Regions from separate parts of the Paenibacillus sp. P3E genome, predicted to be linked through region 1. Evidence: a T-box and tRNA genes for the amino acid it is inferred to sense, from the RefSeq annotation. Region 1 holds a T-box; the other regions hold tRNA genes.

Region 1 (6,189 bases):
TCTCCCCAATGCCAGGCAGATTCATCAGGGCAGCAGCATCTGCTGTGTTAACATTTATTTTGCCTTCTGCGGAAGCCTGCCCTGAAGGTACTGTGCTCCCCGAAGCATCTGCTTCGCTTGCAACTGCTGTGGCTGCTGCGCCGTTCCCTGCTGCTGCTGTTCCGCTGGACCCTGCGGTTCCCGCGTTGCTTTCAATAGATGCTCCCGTAGCTCCAACCCCTGCGGTTCCAGTTGATTCGGCCGCATTGTCCCCTGCCGCTGGCCTACCTCCTGTCACCGTACCTCCAGCCACATCGCCTGTTACCACGGCATCTGCTCTTTCACCCTTATTCTGTTCATCTGTTTGATCCCCAATGCCCTTCTCATTTTTCCCACCAGCGGCTACTGCTGTACCCGGCTCGTCCGCTGTGCCCAGCGCCTGGGCCATACTGATGTTCAGCGTCTCCCAACCGCCGATGCCCTTATTCTCTTCCCGGTCCGCCGCCCATACCAATCCACCACTAAGCAGGGCAGCAGCGAATACCGAAGCTATTCCTTTTATATTCATATCCTTGTCCTCCTCTAAAAAATAATTTATGGTAAACAACTATCCACCCGTATATTTTCAAAAATACAGTTGAAACCTGTCATTTGTCCAAGACTCCTGCGCATACATTTAACGAAGAGTATTCCTGCAAGGCCATAGCCATACCGAAAGGAGGGTACCCTAGATGAAGGTGGGATTTATCGGAACGGGCAGCATGGGCAGTCTGCTTATAGACGCCTTCCTGTCTTCGGGTGCGCTTGAGCCATGTGATGTGCTGGCCAGCAACCGCAGCCCGAACAGGCTTCTGCAGCTTCAAAAACGCCATCCGGACATCACCATCGGCAGCAACAGGGAAACTGCGGACGGAAGCGATATCGTCTTCCTCTGTGTTAAACCGTTGGAATTCAAATCCCTGACTGATGAAATCTCTTCTTGCCTGCGGAGCGAACAGATAGTTGTATCGATCACCAGCCCAGTGATGCTATACCATCTGGAATCCGCGCTGCCGTCCAAAATAGCCAAAATCATTCCCAGCATCACCCACTGTGCCAAAAGCGGAACTTCACTTTGCATATTCGGCAGCAGGCTCACTAAACAAGATCGGCTCCTGCTGCTGAAGCTGCTGTCTTTCATAGGGGTTCCACTGGAAATTCAGGAAAGGCATACCCGGATTGCCTCTGATTTCTCCAGCTGCGGTCCCGCGTTCATCAGTTTTTTTCTTGAGCGGTGGATTGAAGCCGCTGTTGAGGCTACAGGCATAGATGAAGTCCTGCTTGGCCGGCTCGCAGGTGAAATGCTGCTAGGCACAGGTAAACTGCTGACCGAAGGTAATTTCACTCCACAGGAACTGCAGGAACGGGTAGCCGTACGCGGTGGCATTACAGCGGAAGCACTGAGCCACTTGCGGACCAGTCTGGAAGGGGTTTTTGAGCAGCTGATCCTCACCACACACGATAAATTCGATGAAGATGTCGAAAAGCTGGACACCTTATTCGGTCTGGGTGGCATCGTTCAGGGGCCGCTCGACCGTTAGAATCCCTCCACCGGCATGGAACCGGCACCCTGCTGCCAAAACCAAGAAAGCCCGCAGCACGGATTACTCCGTTGCTGCGGGCAGAATTGCGTTCTTCGCTTAACCCACTACTATATTGACCAGCTTGCCTGGAACCGCGATGATCTTGCGTACGGTTTTGCCCTCGACGGCTGCCTTCACATTCGGAAGCGACAGCGCATGGTTCTGCATATCATCTTGACCCATGTCCTGCGGGATCAGTGCACGCTGTACGATTTTACCATTTACCTGAACAACGATTTCCACTTCAGCATCTACAGTCAACGCTTCATCATAAGCCGGCCAAGCCACATAGCTGATGCTGCCTTCATGACCGAGCAGCTGCCACAGCTCCTCCGCGATATGTGGTGCGAGTGGCGACAGCATCTGTACGAAATGCTCTGCAGCTTCAGCGGACAAGGTCTCCTGCTTGTAAGCATCGTTGATGAAGATCATCAGCTGGCTGATCGCTGTATTGAAGCGCAGGTGCTCGAAGTCCTCCGTGACCTTCTTGAGTGTCTTGTGCCAGGTCCGTTTGAACTCGTCGGTACCGCCATCCGGGGTAATTTTCGCACTGATGCTGCCGTCCTCATTCACGAACAGGCGCCATACGCGGGAGAGGAAGCGGTGAATGCCTTCCACACCTTTTTCATTCCATGGCTTCGTCGCTTCCAGCGGGCCCATGAACATCTCATAGACACGCAGCGTATCCGCGCCATATGCCTCCACAATTTCATCCGGGTTAATGACATTGCCGCGCGACTTGCTCATCTTCTCATTGTTATTCCCCAGGATCATGCCTTGATTCACCAGCTTATGGAACGGTTCCTTGGTATCCACTACACCGATGTCATAGAGAACCTTATGCCAAAAGCGTGCGTACAGCAGATGCAGTACTGCATGCTCGGCTCCGCCGATGTACAGGTCAACGGGCAGCCATTCCTTCTGCTTCTCCGGTGAACACAGCTCCTTGTCATTACGCGGATCGATATAACGCAGGTAGTACCAGCAGCTGCCGGCCCATTGCGGCATGGTGTTCGTCTCACGGCGTGCCTTCATGCCGGTCTCCGGATCTATCGTTTCGACCCACTCCGTCACATTAGCCAGCGGGGATTCTCCTGTGCCTGAAGGGCGGATCGAATCCACTTCCGGCAGCAGCAACGGCAGCTGATCTACAGGGACCGTCTTCATCGTGCCGTCTTCCAGGTGCAGAATCGGAATCGGCTCGCCCCAATAGCGTTGGCGGCTGAACAGCCAGTCGCGCAGGCGGTAGGTTACTTTGCCTTTGCCACTGCCCTTTTCCTCAAGCCAGGTGATCATCTTCGCAATCGCTTCTTTATTATCCAGACCATTCAGGAAGTCGGAATTCACATGAGGTCCGTCGCCGCTGTAAGCCTCTTCTCCGACATTTCCGCCCTGTACCACTTCAACGATCTTCAGACCAAACTGCTTGGCGAATTCCCAGTCGCGTGTGTCATGTCCCGGCACCGCCATGATGGCTCCCGTTCCATATCCGGCAAGCACATAATCGGCGATCCAGATCGGCACCTGTGCACCATTCACCGGATTGACGGCGTAGGCACCCGTGAAGACACCGGATTTCTCTTTAGCCAGATCCGTACGTTCAAGGTCGCTCTTGCGTGAAGCCTTGTCGCGGTATTCCGATACTGCCGCCTTCTGCTCATCTGTTGTAATAAGATCAACCAGCTTATGCTCCGGTGCCAGTACACAGTAGCTTGCTCCGAACAAAGTATCCGGGCGGGTCGTGAATACCTCCAGACTGGCATCATGACCTTCAATGGCAAAAATCACTTCGGCACCCGTCGACTTGCCAATCCAGTTGCGCTGCATATCCTTGATGCTTTCTTCCCAATCCAGCTCTTCCAGATCCTCAAGCAGGCGTTCAGCGTACTCCGTAATTTTCAGAATCCACTGGCGCATCGGTCTGCGGACCACAGGATGGCCGCCGCGCTCGCTTTTTCCGTCGATAACCTCTTCGTTTGCCAGAACCGTTCCCAGTGCTTCACACCAGTTGACCGACACCTCTGCCACATAGGCCAAGCCACGGTTGTACAGCTGGATAAAAATCCACTGTGTCCATTTGTAATACTCCGGATCGGTTGTGCTGATCTCGCGGTCCCAGTCATAGGAGAAGCCCAGCGATTTGATCTGCCGGCGGAAATTATCAATGTTCTTCACTGTAATCTCGCGTGGATGCTGTCCGGTATCCATAGCATACTGCTCTGCCGGAAGTCCGAAGGCATCCCAGCCCATCGGGTGCAGCACATTGTAGCCGCGCATCCGTTTGTAGCGGGAGACAATGTCTGTCGCCGTGTAGCCTTCCGGGTGGCCTACGTGCAGCCCTGCGCCTGAAGGATACGGGAACATATCCAGTGCGTAGAATTTTGGCTTGTTAACCTCTTCACCTGTCTTGAACGTCTTGTTCTCATCCCAGAACTTCTGCCATTTCGGCTCAATCACCTGGGCACGGTAGCCTGTGGGGGCTGTTGTGCTTGCTGCTTTGTTGTCGCTCATCTTATGCTCCTCCTTGGAGTGTTGCTTACTTAGTTAAAACTGCTGCGCTTAAAAGAACGCCAGGGAATGAACTCTACTGCAAAAAAGTTTTGGGCTTCCGATCGCTGTTATTCTCTGATTTCTTGATTTGAACCGCTCTATGCGGTAGAAATCCGAGAATAGCACATGCTTCCGATGTGAGCTTTCCTTGGGAAAGCTTTCAGGCGAACACTTTGTTTCTACAGCTCCAAAATTTTTTTCCGTTCCGTTTCCCTGTTACTTTTTAAATCCACCCGTTTTGCCTGACGGGCAGCCAAGTCCAAGATCAGCTCAGGATTCGCTGTTCCGCTGGACTTGGCCCCAATACCGCAAAAAAACCTCCCATCCCTAGCGTATTATCGCTAGGGACGAGAGGTTTGAATTCCCGTGGTACCACCCTAGTTAGCGGCTGGATATACTTTACCCTGCCACTCACTTTGACACCCGGTAACGGGGGTGAATCGACGACGGTTCAGGCGCGGTCTTCAAGCCTCTGCTTGCGGACCCTGCGGCTTAACGCCGTTACTCCGAGGTGAGTTCATTCTTCTCCGTTAACCGGCTCGCACCCTGTGCCGGCTCTCTGCAATAACGGTCTCACGAATTAATACTCCTCTTCATCGCACTGCTATGCTTACTGATTATTCATCAGTAATGTTCCCCACATTATATACAAAAGAAGCAGTTAGAGTCAATGATTTCCGCTAGCGGCTGCAGTGAATCAGCAATCTATGAGCGATACGCCCTCATAAATCGGCTTACACCGGCTTCCGACGTATATAATACGCGAGAAAATGCTGAATCACTACTTTGCCGGCCGCGAAAACCGGTACAGCCAGGATCAGACCGATCATTCCGGCCACTTCTCCACCCACCAGCAGCGCAAAAATAATCAGCAGCGGGTGCAGATGCAGCCGTCGTCCCACCACCTGCGGCGAAATGACGTTGCTCTCCAGCATCTGGCACAGGGTGTTAACCACAGCAACGAGCAGCACGAGGCGAAGCGAGAGGGTCGAAGCCATTACAATCGCAGGTGCTGCACCCAGAAACGGCCCCATATACGGAACAATGTTGAATACCGCCACCACACAAGCAAACAGCAGCGCGTAAGGCATGCCGATAATCGCATAGCCGATGTAGGCCAGTACCCCGATAATCAGACAGACCAAAAACTGGCCACGGATGTAGTTGCCAAGCGCGTCATCAATATCCTTAAGTAGCTTGACCATAGACTTGCGGCGCGAGCGTGGCAGACAAGCGACAACGGTCCGTTCGAATACATCGAAATCCTTGAGAATGTAGAACACCAGAAAAGGCACGATAAACGCATTGAACAGCAGACCAATGGTCGAACCAATGTTATCGAGAAAATGGGAGATTCCTGCAGCCAATCGGTTTTCCAGCTGAAAAAACCAGTTATTCATGCCCATCTCGACACCAGGCGGAATCAATCTGTTATTCATGTTACGCATGAGTCCCTGTGCATGCAGTGTCATCTCCGGCAAATGCTCGTTCAATTCTTCAAGCTGCTCGATGAACATCGGAATCAGATTGATGGCAATAACTGCGAGCGAGGTCAGAAATACGGCATAGATGAGCAACACGGCAACACTGCGCGGCATTTTTCTCCCGGCGAGCATACTCACTACGGGATTCAGCACATACGAGATAATCATAGCTGCCAGGAACGGCGCAAGGATGGCTTTGAGAAAGACGAAAACTCCCATTAACATCGGACGGAGGAGCCAAACGAAATATAATATGATCAGGGCAAGCAGTACTCCGATCATCCGGCGGAACCATTTACTTTGGGACCATTGCTCCATGAATGTACACTCCCTAGCGGTAATTCTGGACTGGCTTCCTAGATAAGTATATGTATACCCGCAGCAAAATAACCGCCGTTTTCTCGTTCTTGCGGCAGCTTCCTTTAGAGATTCTGTGATCTTCGCAAAAAACGCCCAAATCCCCTGCCGCATGTTGCTGCAAGGAGTTTTGGGCGCATTAGGCAATATGTAATTCTGCTCCTGAACCAGTTGTCACTGATTTAAGAAGACGCATG
Region 2 (6,189 bases), on a different contig from region 1:
TTCTGCATTAAGGTCTTTCAAGCATAGGTGAATAGATGGTGGGGATAAACTTTACCAGCAAGATTCGCGATGGAAGCTAGCGGCTCCGCTACCTTTTCCAAAAGGGACTGTCCTACCTGGTTCATCTGTTTCAAATAAATGCGGGCTGAAGCTGTGTTCACAAGTGTGCCCCATCCATCCGTACGTCGACTGCGAAGTTCACCCATGACTGTAGATAATCCGGGATCTACAGACGACTGCTGATGGTTAAGCTGCAATCAAGGCACTTAAATAATCAGGGAAGTTCGAATGAACGAAATCCACGTTCGGGTATAAGGCCTGGGCTGTACGGATAGCCTCTGGCAAATCAAGCTGCAGCGGCTGATGGTCACAGCCATTCATGAACAATAGCTGATCTGTTGAAGCATATTTTTCTGCATCTGCCAGCTTCCTGTCCCAGAAAGCCCTGGCCTCTGCTTCATCCGTTGGCACTTCATTTCCGTTAGAATACCAGTTGGCAAACAAAATCCCGAGTACTTTGGAGCCATCCGGGCCTTCCCAGATCAGTTCAGAGAAGGAGGACTCATAATCTCCTCAGAAACCGTATTATTGAATCCTGTAGGCTTCACTCCGCGCCCGAAGAAAACGTTGGTGATGCCGGATTGCAGCATAAGCTGCGGAGTCTGGCCCACCAGGCCGAACGTATCGGGAAAATAGCCTATTTTTGCCGGTTCCCCGTACCGTTTGGCATCCTGATGTCCGATTTGCATGTTACGTACATTCGCTTCTCCGCTTGTCAGAAACGCATCCTGTAAAATATACCAGGGCCCGATCAGCAGACGGCCTTCCGTGATACATCTCTCCAGTCTTTCCTTGTTCTCCGGACGAACCTGAAGATAATCCTCCAGAATAATCGTCTGTCCATCCAGATAGAAGCTTTTAAACGCTGAATCTCCTTCCAGCTTATCCAGCAGCGAATCCATCAGCTGTACCAGGCGGACGTGATGCTTCTCAAAGGGTAAATACCATTCCCGGTCCCAGTGTGAATGAGAAACGATGTGAGCCGTTCTTTTGCTAGTCATAGTCTATCCTCCTCTTTTCTTAAGCTTCTTCTAACGGATACAACTTCATATAATTGAGGAGCTCTTCCACTGTAGTAAAGGCCAGTCCGGTCACCGTATCGGCGCAGCCATAGTAGATAGCAATTCGTCCTGTTGCCGAATCCGTCAAAGCCGCACAAGGGAAAGTCACATTAGGCACATCTCCCACACATTCGTACAGGGTTTCAGGACCGAGAATATAGTTGCGCGAGCGCGCCTTAACCTTCCAGGGTTCAGCAATGTCAAGCAAGGCGCAGCCCATGCGGTACACATACCCGTTACAGGTATTAATTACGCCATGATAAATCAGCAGCCAGCCCTTGTCCGTTTCGATTGGCGTAGGACCCGGTCCGATCATGAATACTTTACCTTGTCGTAAAGAAGTCATTAGAGCAGAAATCCTGCGACTGAGAATGGAGCGTGACAGAATTATCGAACGCAGAGAGTGAACAAGAACCGTTCGTCGTGAAGTCGGTACAAGCATCATTCCAAGCGTATCGGAAACCTCGAATCTACACGAAAAAGAGGCACCGTTAGCAAAATGTTAGCAATCCATCTTAAAAACAAACAAGGGTTCCAGCTCTAATGAGCTGAAACCCTTGTTCTTCTAGTGCCGAGGACGGGGGTCGAACCCGTACGGTACTCACGTACCGCAGGATTTTAAGTCCTGTGCGTCTGCCTGTTCCGCCACCCCGGCATGGTTAGTGCGTTGTTTAACGCGACAAGAAATATGATATCACGTAACTTGTGAATACGCAATCAAAATTTTCGTTAAGTTGTGCTTAACAAAAAGACCCGCTCAGCCGGAGCTGCTGCGGGCCACTTGTATTGCAGGACTAACGGCGTTCGCGTTCGCCGCTTTTGCTTCTCATGCCAGCCAGACCGAGCAGGCCGACCAATCCGAGCCAGCCCCAATTGGAGCGGTTGTTGTCGTTGTCTGTTGCGTTGGTCGTCGTGCTTGTGGCCCGGTATCTGCCAGTTGTCGTGGTGTTGGACAGTGGAGAGACAGTGGTGTTGTCACCAGTGCGGATCTTGTCTCTCATGATCGTATCATTGTTACGCAGGGTGCCGGTGGTGTTATTCATCATATGGTCATTGGTGGAAGAACCGTTATATACCGGTGCCGTTCCACCCATACCGGTAGTACCGGAAGCACTGGATGCATATCCTACACCCAGCAGACTCATGGACAATACAGTGCCGCAGGCAAGACTTGTTATCAGCTTGTTCAAGATGTGATACCCCCTTGTGTGGTTTGTCGCTGATAATTTCCCCCTTAGGCGCCTAAACTATGCAAGTAATTTTTACACAGTCACCACATTCACTGTCTTGCTGACAGGATCATAAGAAACCTTGGCCCCGAGCGCTTCAGCCAATGCCCGCACGGGAACATAGGTGGTTCCATTATCCAATACCCCAACCGTAAGCTTCATCCCATTCAGATTAATGGTAACTTCCACATCCTTGTTCACTTCAGGCTCACCTCCGGTGATCCGGCTTAAGGTTTCCTTAACCTGCTGGGCGGTCGGACGCTGACCTTCCTTAAGCTGTGCAATAGTCAGGCCAAAAGCCAGCTGCAAATGCGAATAATCCTTAAAAGAAGTCCAGTCCCCACCCCATTCGAGTCCTAGCTTTTTCGCTTCCTGCACGACCTCCTGCCAGTCTGCCAGCTTATCTCCATTCCCATCCCTGTTCGTGTCCCAAGAGACGTTCTGCCCATCCGGCAGCAGCAGCGCGAAGTCCATCGCCAGGCCATAATTATGATAGCTGCTGCCTCCCCTGGCATTGGTTACAATGCTGCCCTTCTTGGTTCTCCCTTGTGCGTACAGCGCATTCTGTTCGGCTATGGTACGCATGCCCTGAGTAATGACAATGGGGATCCCTCTGGCATAACATCGCTGTATCAGGACATTTGCAGCCGCCAGCAGGACGGGATGAAGACCGCCGAGCCGGTCTGCCGATTTACTTTTCAACTCATCTATTGTCAGCATCGAATCCCCTCCTGATATAGTAAATGCCCTAGAATCCGCCGTTGCTTGTACCTTCTTACTTCATTGTAAAAGAAAAAACCCCGAACTATGCGGGGCCTGAGCATCTTGCCTATATGGGTGTGCGTTTACCCGCCGCTTTCCGGGATGATTTCTGCCCAAACAGGCTAAGATAAAAGTGAAAGGTGGGATAACAGCATGGACATCCACAGTGACAGCTACAAAGTCGCGGCATTGAGTGAACAGGAGGATGCGGTGGAGATCATCCGCCAGGCCGAAGCGGCAATTGCTCAAATGAACGGCAATAAGTCAGTGACCCTGATTGCTTATGAGAGAACAGAAGCCCATTCCACAAATAGAGAATAGGGCTTCATCGAATGGGTCAAGGCTGGCCCTCAGACGATGTATGCCTCCACAATATCATCCACTTCAATCCACTTCCATTCCTCCGCCCACTGCAGCTTGATCTCGCGCGAGTGGGTGTGAATGGAGGTCACAAAGCCGTTCAGCTGCTTATTCTCAAAAGCATCAAACAACACCACCGTTACCCGGACATGACTCCGCAGCGATAGCGCCAGCGTGAACTCGATCTCCTCCAGCTTCTGCTCGTTCAGAACCGGCTTCATGCGGCGAAGCATTTCCCGCTTATCGTTCCAAATCCGGCTCTTGTGCTCCGGCAGCATCATCCGGCTGCTCTCCCATAGGCGGTTCCCTTCCAGCTTTTCTCCCATTGCCGTTCCTCCTTCCATGGTGTTCTTAAATCGTTTTACAGATTGCATTCCCGCCAGAAGCGAACGTATGTTTGTATTATACGCCCATCTCCGCTTTTTAATCAATCACAAAATAATGTATGCAGCCGCAATGGAATGACAAGAGTGAAGTCCAGACGTTTGAATCTCTGTCTGGTACGTTCCCAATAGCTAACAAAAAGACGCTCACAGTTATTCTGTGAAGCGCCTTTGTTTGTGCCTTAATGTAAGGAAGTCGCTTATGCGGCATTCCTTTTTTACTTAACGTCAGTGACCGAAGTACCTGAACCAGACTTTGTATTCTTGTCCTTAGTGTCTGTATTTGCTTGTGTGTCTGCAGCGGTGCTAGTATCTGTACCAGACAATGTTTCTTCCGCCGCACTCCCCTTCTCGATCAGTCCTGCGGCTACTCTGGCTTCATTCAGCTTGGAGATGCCGTACAACATCGCCACATCCGCTTGCTGGTTCATATCCTTGAACTCATCGGCTGTAACGTCTGGGGAAGCCGCACTTTTCGAGGCCTGCTCCTTGATGGAGTACGCGCTCTGAAACGCAATCATTGAGTCTTTTAGCAGCTTTTGAATATTCTCTGGCAGGCTTTTGGAAATTTTCACATCTTTGACTTCATCAGCGATATCCGAAGCCGTGTCCTGAAATTGATCTATTGCCTTTTCCAATTCCTTGTCCGTTGCTTTTCCTGATGAAAATGAGGTTAAGGTTGTGTTGAATGCGTCCAACGAGGATTTTCCCATTTGATCAAATTTTGTCATTTCATTATAAAAGCTTTGTACCTTCTCCTGCACTTCTTCGTGGGAAGCTGGTGCCGAATTATTGCTGCAGGCGCTTAGAACCATAACTACCATTAGTAATACTGCCAGTAAGGCTTGTCTCATATTTAAAATCCCTCCAATTAACAGAATAATATCGAGTATTGTAAAGTGCAACTGAAAATAATGTAAAAATAGCAGGAATGGTATATTTGGCGGAATTGAAGCGTATCCATTCAGTGAAAACAAGTAGAAACGGTGATTCGTCCTTTTAAGGGAACTACCGTTTCAGCGAGAAATAGAAGGATAATGTATAGCGTTGAGCATATAAATTCCAAAAAAAGACCGCCAGCAGTGTCTGGAAATCTCTGTTTATACTATAATGATTGCAACATGATTAATAGAGAGGAAGATTGCGATGCCTTATTGCACTAGCTGTGGCGCAGAATACAAGCAAGGCGCCAAATTTTGCGGAGAATGTGGAGCAAGTACTGAGGGGGATTCAGCCGCACCCATACGCCGTTCCTCGGCTGGAGCTGCACCCGGATCGGGTTCAGGACCTGAAATCGAACTGTGGCAGGGCAAACCGGCCGGTATTTCCGACCGCCTCAAAGGCATTATACGCCTGAACACAACTACATATACGATCACCAGCCAGCGTATTATGGTCAAAACCGGACTGATTGGCAAAGACGTTGAAGAAATCGAATTGCTGCGGGTGAATGACTTCTCTGTCGACCAGTCCATCATGCAGCGTATTCTCGGCATCGGAATTCTTACGGTATTTTCGGATGATGCTTCATCGCCACAGTTGATATTGCGCAGAATCCGCCATCCCCAAACCGTAAAGGATGCGCTCCGCAAAGCTGTGCGCGATGAAAAAATCGCCAATAATATCAGCTACCGCGAACAAATCTAGACACCGCCCTGCCTTTTAGGGAAGATAGAATGCCCCGGCTGGAATGACGCCTTTGACCTGTCTGGGGCTTTCCCACATCAGAACTGCCCGCGCATCACCTTGGTTTTCATAATACTCCACCTTCAATTCATGCAGCTTCCCGGCAATCAGATTCACCATACCCTTCCGTTCCTGCCCGCTCTGCTTCACCCAGCTATCAATGACCAGCACCCCGTCTATCCACACCCGGATACCATCATCTGAGGACGAATATATCGTATAGCTCTCTGTGTAGGCCGCACTCAGCCTGCCGCTCCAGCGAACAGAGAATACATCGGCTGGAAGTGCCGGATCGGGAGCTGACAGCCGCCAGACAAAATTAATATCTGCATCGGTCCGCGTAACCGCGGGTGTTCCGCTAAGCGTTGCATTACTGTAATATTGCCCATATAACCCCGGCATAGGGGCTGCTTCAGGCATAGAGGCATATATTGCCGCCTTTGCCGTATATTCATCCAGGGTGAACACAAAGGAATCCTTCATAAAAGACTTGATCGCCACATCACTGTTCTTCTCAAACAGCAGCTTGCCCCAGTTCATCTGGTAAGACCATTTATTCTGGGACTTGGCCAGCACAGCCGGAGGCGGAAGCTCCCCATTTTCACCAATGGCAATTAGTTTGCCGCGCCCCAGCTCCCATAGAGAATC
Region 3 (6,189 bases), on a different contig from region 1:
GACATGTGTTTTTCTTTACGGAGTCTGGCAATCCGCTTGCCTACTTGTTCGCTGCTGATCATAGTACATCTCCCAAGGTTCAATTCGACGTCGTAGGTCTATTATAATTCCATCCTCTTGAAAGAACATGGATTAATGGTTGGGTAGAAGCGGAAAAAAGCAACCACAGGTTGAACTGGATGCTATGATCTGTAAGGGGAGGAGAGCCTCTCTTGGTTAGATAGTGAGGCTGCCTCAGGACAGCGGGGTATCATTTCTATTTTCAATTAAGACATGTGATTTAGGCGTGGGAAGCATAGATATGAATCTGGCAATCGAAACCACCGTCATAAATAATCCCAGCACGGATTGAATCATTATGATCACCATCGCTGGATTGTTATCGATGTTGAAATTAGGAGGCCCGAACGTAGTCATTGTAACAAAGCTCATATAAAAGGCTTGAATTAAGCTGGTACTGCGATCCGCCACGTCAAACCAATTCATTAGAAATTCATATGAAGCGGTAAACCAAAATATAATTTCCATAAAATTATGTATCAGCAAGAGGATAGATCTTCTATAGCTGCGCAGGGTAGCATTCTCTTCATAGTTATCCAGCAGATTGATTTTTAATTGATAAATAAATATCTCAAAGACCCTTAATATTCCGTAGTAAAACAAGATTTGCTTAATAACGCCAATGCTGCTGTATCTCATAATAATGATAGACAGGACTGAAAGCAGAGTATGTGCCAATACCCAGATATCAACGAACAGATACTTCCTTTTAGCTTCCCAGCTAGCAAAGGAAATACTCCTTCTGACGATATCGAAGACGGAAATCCTCGACAGGAATTGAATAATAGTCTTCCAAACCCAAACAATCAATATAAATCCCTCTGTATTATTACTTTCATTCATGTGCATTCCCCCAGAAATTAATAATTACTCATTATTAGCAAGTATATAGAAAATGTTTAAGATGCCACAGCTATAATTTGCTCAGCCTAAAGCAAGGAAAAGTCGATATTTTTGACAATTCGGACAGCAATTCAAAAGGAATAAAAAAACGCTTGCTCTCCCGCCAAATTCATGATATATTACTTCTTGCGTTGCATTTCATTAATTTGCGGTCATGGCGGAATTGGCAGACGCGCTGGCTTCAGGTGCCAGTGGTAGCAATATCGTGGAGGTTCGAGTCCTCTTGACCGCATACTAACAAAAAAGCTTCTGTACTGCTCATCCGGGCAGCGCAGAAGCTTTTTTTTGTTTTCCGTTCAATAGGACAGCGTGGTTGAGGCTGAAGGGGACGAGGTCTGCTGCTTGCGGAACCCGGAGGGAGACATGCCGCTCAGCTTATGGAATACCCGGTTAAACTGGGAGAAGCTGTTGAAGCCGCACTGTTCAGCGATCACAGAAATCCTAAGCCGGGTGCTGATCAGCAGCTGCTGGGCATTGCGGATACGGGTCATTTGGATATACTCGGTCAGTGTAGAGCCGGTGACCGTCTTGAACTGATGTGATAAATAATAAGAGCTGATGTAGAACTCCCTGGAGATCGAATCCAGAGACAGCTCGCTGTTGAAATGACTGTGGATGTATGCAGTGACCGAATATATTTTTTGCATGATGGAATTGCCCACTTCTTCCAGGACATAGCTGTTCCGCTCTCTTTGCTGGTACAGGGCACACAGAAATTGCTGAAACAAGCTGTGAATCAGTACAGGATTCAGGGGAGAAGCGCCATGTGACAAGGTGAAGATGGAGTTAAGAGGATCAAACACGGCTCTCCGCGACTCGCCATTCAAACGGTAGATCGGCACTTCCTCTCCAAAAGAGAGAAACATATTCTTGTAAGCGGTTTCTAGACCGGGTATATTTTTGGGCATCGCGAAGTTAATGATCAGCCTTTTGTGGGGCGGACCTACCGGATATTGTGTCTTGTGCAGCCGGTGCGGACGAAGCAGAACAATATCATATTGCTGAAGGGCATACGCATTCCCCTCGATCATATGGGTGGCTCTGGAATCCATTAATATATGAATCTCGTAAAAGTCATGAAAATGCTGAAACTCCATATTGATGTTATGGGACCGCTGGTCATAATCAAAATAATAAAAAAGCGAATCAGCCGGTGTGTTGATGCTTACGCTATATCCTTGCTCATACAACAAGTCGCTATCAAGCATATCCTGGTCGCCGCCTTAATCTGTGGTATGGACCTATTATAAATCTAGAAAAGCAAGATATGCAATGTATGAGGGGGATCATAGCAAATATAACGTAGTTTTTGAGGGGAGGGATTTGCTATATTGGCTGTATGAAAGCGGATACAAGGAGTGGTGATCATGTTTTTGACCGAAGAGAAGCTGATCCGGCGTCAGGCGGAGATTGGAAAGTACAGGTACCGCAAGCTGCTGGAGATTGAGGAACTGGAATTCGCAGAGGATGAAGACGGGTCTAACGGTGTGTATCCTGAGGCCGTTTCCTTTGATGGCACAATCAAGCTGGAGGAGCACTGGCGCGGGCGCGACCGTTATGTCTGGCTGCGTACTGTGGTCGAGATGCCTATAAGTGCACCCGGCTTCAAAATTGCCGGAAGGTTCGACTTCGGCAAGTCGGGGAGCTTCAACAACTCGGGGTTTGAATCGTTGCTGTTTGTGAACGGGGAGCCTTATCAGGGCGTGGATAACAATCACAGGGAGGTTATTTTTGGGCCGGAGCTAGGCGGGCAGACGGTGGAGCTTGTCTTCCGGCTGTGGTCTGGTCTTGAGGGCGGAGGCCCCGCCGTTATTCAGGATCACCGGATTAGCGAAGCGATGATTGGCTACCTGGATGAAACGATTGATGATTTGTGCTACCTGTCACAGGCTGCGCTGGATATGTACCGGTATTTGGGCAGCGACCAGCCGGAGAAGCAATGGCTGAAAAAAGCGCTGAACGACGCCTTTCGTGAAATTGACTGGTCGGAGCCCGGATCAGAGGCCCACGAAATGTCCCTTTACCGTGCCGGGGCCAGCCTGAACCGCGCTGTGGATGCTATGCCCAAAACCTTTGACATGACGATTACAGCCGTTGGTCATACCCATATTGATGTTGCGTGGCTGTGGCAGCTAAAGCATACGCGGGAGAAAATAGCACGGTCCTTCTCTACCGTACTGCGGCTGATGGAGGAGTTCCCGGAATATCAGTTCCTGCAGACGCAGCCGCAATTGTACGACTATCTGAAGCGTGATTATCCCGAACTGTTCGGACGGATCTCGGAGAAAATCAAGGAAGGCCGCTGGGAAGCCGAAGGAGCTATGTGGCTGGAGTCGGATTGTAATATCCCGTCCGGTGAATCCTTGGTCCGTCAGATTGTGGCGGGGAAACGCTACTTCCGGGAAGAGTTCGGGATCGAAAGCAAGTATTTGTGGCTGCCGGATGTATTCGGATACAGCTGGGCATTGCCGCAGATTTTGCGCAAATCGGGGATCTCCACCTTCATGACGACCAAAATCAGCTGGAACCAGTTCAACCGGATGCCGCATGATACGTTCTGGTGGCGCGGGCTTGACGGTTCCGAGATTTTGACGCACTTCATTACCACTTCGGAGAAGAACGGAGATGCTTACACGTACAACGGCCGGATGACTGCCGCAATGCTGCGGGGGATCTGGAATTCGTATCAGGATAAGGACATCAATGATAACCTGATGTTCACTTATGGCTGGGGCGACGGGGGCGGTGGGCCTACGCGGGAAATGCTGGAGCTTCGGCGGCGGTTCGACAAGCTTCCAGGGATGCCTAAACTGAATATGGGCAGCGCAGGAGAGTATTTTGACGGGCTGCATGAACGGATCGAAAATACTGAAGCCTATGTGCATACCTGGAACGGCGAGTTATATTTTGAATGCCATAGGGGGACATATACCTCTCAGGCCCGGAACAAAAAATACAACCGGCGGCTGGAATTGCTGCTGCGCGATGCAGAGTGGCTGCATACGCTCACCGGTGTCCGGCGAGGTGATCTTGAAACCGGTTACCCGGCAGAAGAACTCCGCGGGATATGGGAAATCCTCCTGCGCAACCAGTTCCATGATATTATCCCCGGCTCGTCGATTAAAGAAGTCTATGAGGATAGTGATCTTGAATATGCGGAAGGGGAGGCGCGGTCACTGGCTATAATTAACGGCTGTAGTGAAGCCGCAGGCAACGCCGCCGGGCAAGAGCGTCTTACGCTGCTGAACAGCTCTATCTGGAATCGTCCGCGGTATGCCGAGTTGCCGGGCGAATCTGCAGATGACACTGTCATCTGTGATAAGGCCGGGCAGCCTCTGGAACAGCAGCGGACGGCAGACGGGGGAAGGCTGGTGTATATTCCCTCCCTGCCTGCTCTTGGCACGGCCGTTCTGCAATATGGACGGGGGGAACGGGCTGGCGCCGGCCTCGAAGGGGAATCGCCGCTGGCGGATGCCGCCGGCAACCGCCTGACAACACCTTTGTATGAAATGGCCTGGAATGAACAGGGACACTTCACCTCTATCTACGACCGCCGGAACGGCCGTGAGCTCTTGGCACCCGGGAAGCGCGGCAATGTGCTACAGGTATTTGAGGACAAACCGCTGGATTTTGAAGCCTGGGACATTGATATCTTCTACCAGGAGAAAATGACAGAAATTTCGCAGCTTGAAGAATGCAATCTGATCGAGAACGGTCCGCTAAGGGCGGTCCTGCGTATGGTCTGGACGTACCATCGCTCAACCATCACCCAGAGAATCGTGTTCTACCGGGACACGGCAAGAATTGATTTCCAGACTGAGATGGACTGGCATGGTCATAACCAATTGCTGAAAGCGGCGTTTCCGGTGGATATTCATGCTGTGGAAGCTACCTACGATATTCAGTTCGGCAATGTGAAACGGCCGACGCACTGGAACACGAGCTGGGATTATGCCCGTTTCGAAACGGTAGCCCACCAATGGGCAGATCTCAGCGAGAAGGGCTATGGCGTAGCCCTGCTGAATGACTGTAAATACGGCTATGACATCAAGGACAGCGTGATGCGGCTGACGTTATTGAAATCAGCAGTCCATCCCAATCCTGAGCAGGATCAGGGCCAGCATACCTTCACTTATGCGCTCTATCCGCATACCGGTGATTTTGTGGATGGCGGGGTTGTCCAGGAGGCTTGGGAATTGAATAATCCCCTGCGTACGGTTCCGGGAGAGTTGGAGGGTGATGCCTTGTTCTCTATCGGGGGCAAACATGTGCTGGCCGATGCCATCAAGCGTTCAGAGGATGGCAGCCATGTTGTGCTGCGCCTGCATGAATATGCTGGTTCGCAGACCCGGGTCCGCGTGGAGAGCGCTTATCCCATTGCATCCTGGCAGGAATGCAATCTGATGGAGGAACCGCAGGGGGATTGGCAGACTGGTGATTTTGTATTCCAGATCAAGCCTTATGAGATTAAGACTTTTAGAATAGATATGGGGAAAAGAGCAAGCTGAGAGAAAAGAATCTACAGCGGGAGAGGGAGCGGAGTGCACGATGGATAACTACCGGGTGAACAAGGACGAAATCGTTGGAAAGCTAAATCAAGTAACGAATAAGCTGCTGAAGCTGGAACGGCCGGATAATGAAGCAGAGTTGCAGAACTTAGGAGAGGATGCGGGACGACGGGGATATTTTGCCCGTGATTTCGGTATGGAAGAATGGGATTGGCCGCAGGGAGTGGGGCTGTATGGCCTTCAAAAGCTGGACTTGTATTTCAGGGATGACCGTTATAAGAGTTATGCGAAGCCGTGGATGGCCCGTCAACTGGAGAAGGGGCTGCCAAGCCGGAATATCAATACAACCGCCCCGCTGTTGTCGCTGATGGAACTGGAGGAAGCGGAGGCGTTAAGCCTCGAATGGGTCGAGTGGCTGATGAATGGCCTGCCCCGGACGAAGGAGCTGGGTTATCAGCATGTCACAACGGGAGCCAGCAAGCATGAAATTACGCTTCATGACAATGAGATTTGGATTGATACGCTGTTTATGGCTATTTTGTTCACGGCTAAAATGGGTGTGAAGTATGATAACGCCGAGTGGAGACAAGCGTCGCTGCACCAGCTGCTGCTGCATATCAAGTATTTGTATGACAAAAAGACGGGTCTGTTCTTCCATGGCTGGCATTTTGCCGGCCGCCATAATTTCAGCGAAGCGTTCTGGTGCCGCGGTAACGGC

Evidence for each region. The T-box of region 1 lies ahead of leuS (leucine--tRNA ligase). A T-box ahead of a tRNA ligase gene usually reads a tRNA of that ligase, here a tRNA-Leu.
Region 2: it has a tRNA-Leu gene. The T-box ahead of leuS (leucine--tRNA ligase) is inferred to sense a tRNA for this amino acid. The anticodon was not compared.
Region 3: it has a tRNA-Leu gene. The T-box ahead of leuS (leucine--tRNA ligase) is inferred to sense a tRNA for this amino acid. The anticodon was not compared.

The regions. Positions count from the first base shown of each region.
Region 1 is NZ_LVWH01000164.1:32,261-38,449, forward strand. It holds gene A3842_RS14915 (ComEA family DNA-binding protein) at 1-547, opposite strand, end outside; gene comER (late competence protein ComER) at 711-1,559, shown strand; gene leuS (leucine--tRNA ligase) at 1,659-4,112, opposite strand; T-box leader at 4,492-4,757, opposite strand; gene A3842_RS14930 (AI-2E family transporter) at 4,886-5,953, opposite strand; gene A3842_RS14935 (hypothetical protein) at 6,175-6,189, opposite strand, start outside.
Region 2 is NZ_LVWH01000013.1:2,620-8,808, forward strand. It holds partial or broken gene A3842_RS03210 (alpha-mannosidase) at 1-1,061, opposite strand, end outside; partial or broken gene A3842_RS03215 (glycoside hydrolase family 130 protein) at 1,081-1,434, opposite strand; tRNA gene A3842_RS03220 (tRNA-Leu) at 1,691-1,776, opposite strand; gene A3842_RS33150 (WGxxGxxG family protein) at 1,916-2,311, opposite strand; gene A3842_RS03230 (M15 family metallopeptidase) at 2,384-3,070, opposite strand; gene A3842_RS32340 (hypothetical protein) at 3,266-3,433, shown strand; gene A3842_RS03235 (YolD-like family protein) at 3,463-3,798, opposite strand; gene A3842_RS03240 (hypothetical protein) at 4,074-4,709, opposite strand; gene A3842_RS03245 (PH domain-containing protein) at 5,002-5,502, shown strand; gene A3842_RS03250 (glycosyl hydrolase) at 5,518-6,189, opposite strand, start outside.
Region 3 is NZ_LVWH01000012.1:5,817-12,005, forward strand. It holds gene A3842_RS03160 (helix-turn-helix domain-containing protein) at 1-62, opposite strand, end outside; gene A3842_RS03165 (ion channel) at 235-903, opposite strand; tRNA gene A3842_RS03170 (tRNA-Leu) at 1,112-1,195, shown strand; gene A3842_RS03175 (helix-turn-helix domain-containing protein) at 1,260-2,171, opposite strand; gene A3842_RS03180 (alpha-mannosidase) at 2,331-5,471, shown strand; gene A3842_RS03185 (glycoside hydrolase family 88/105 protein) at 5,512-6,189, shown strand, end outside.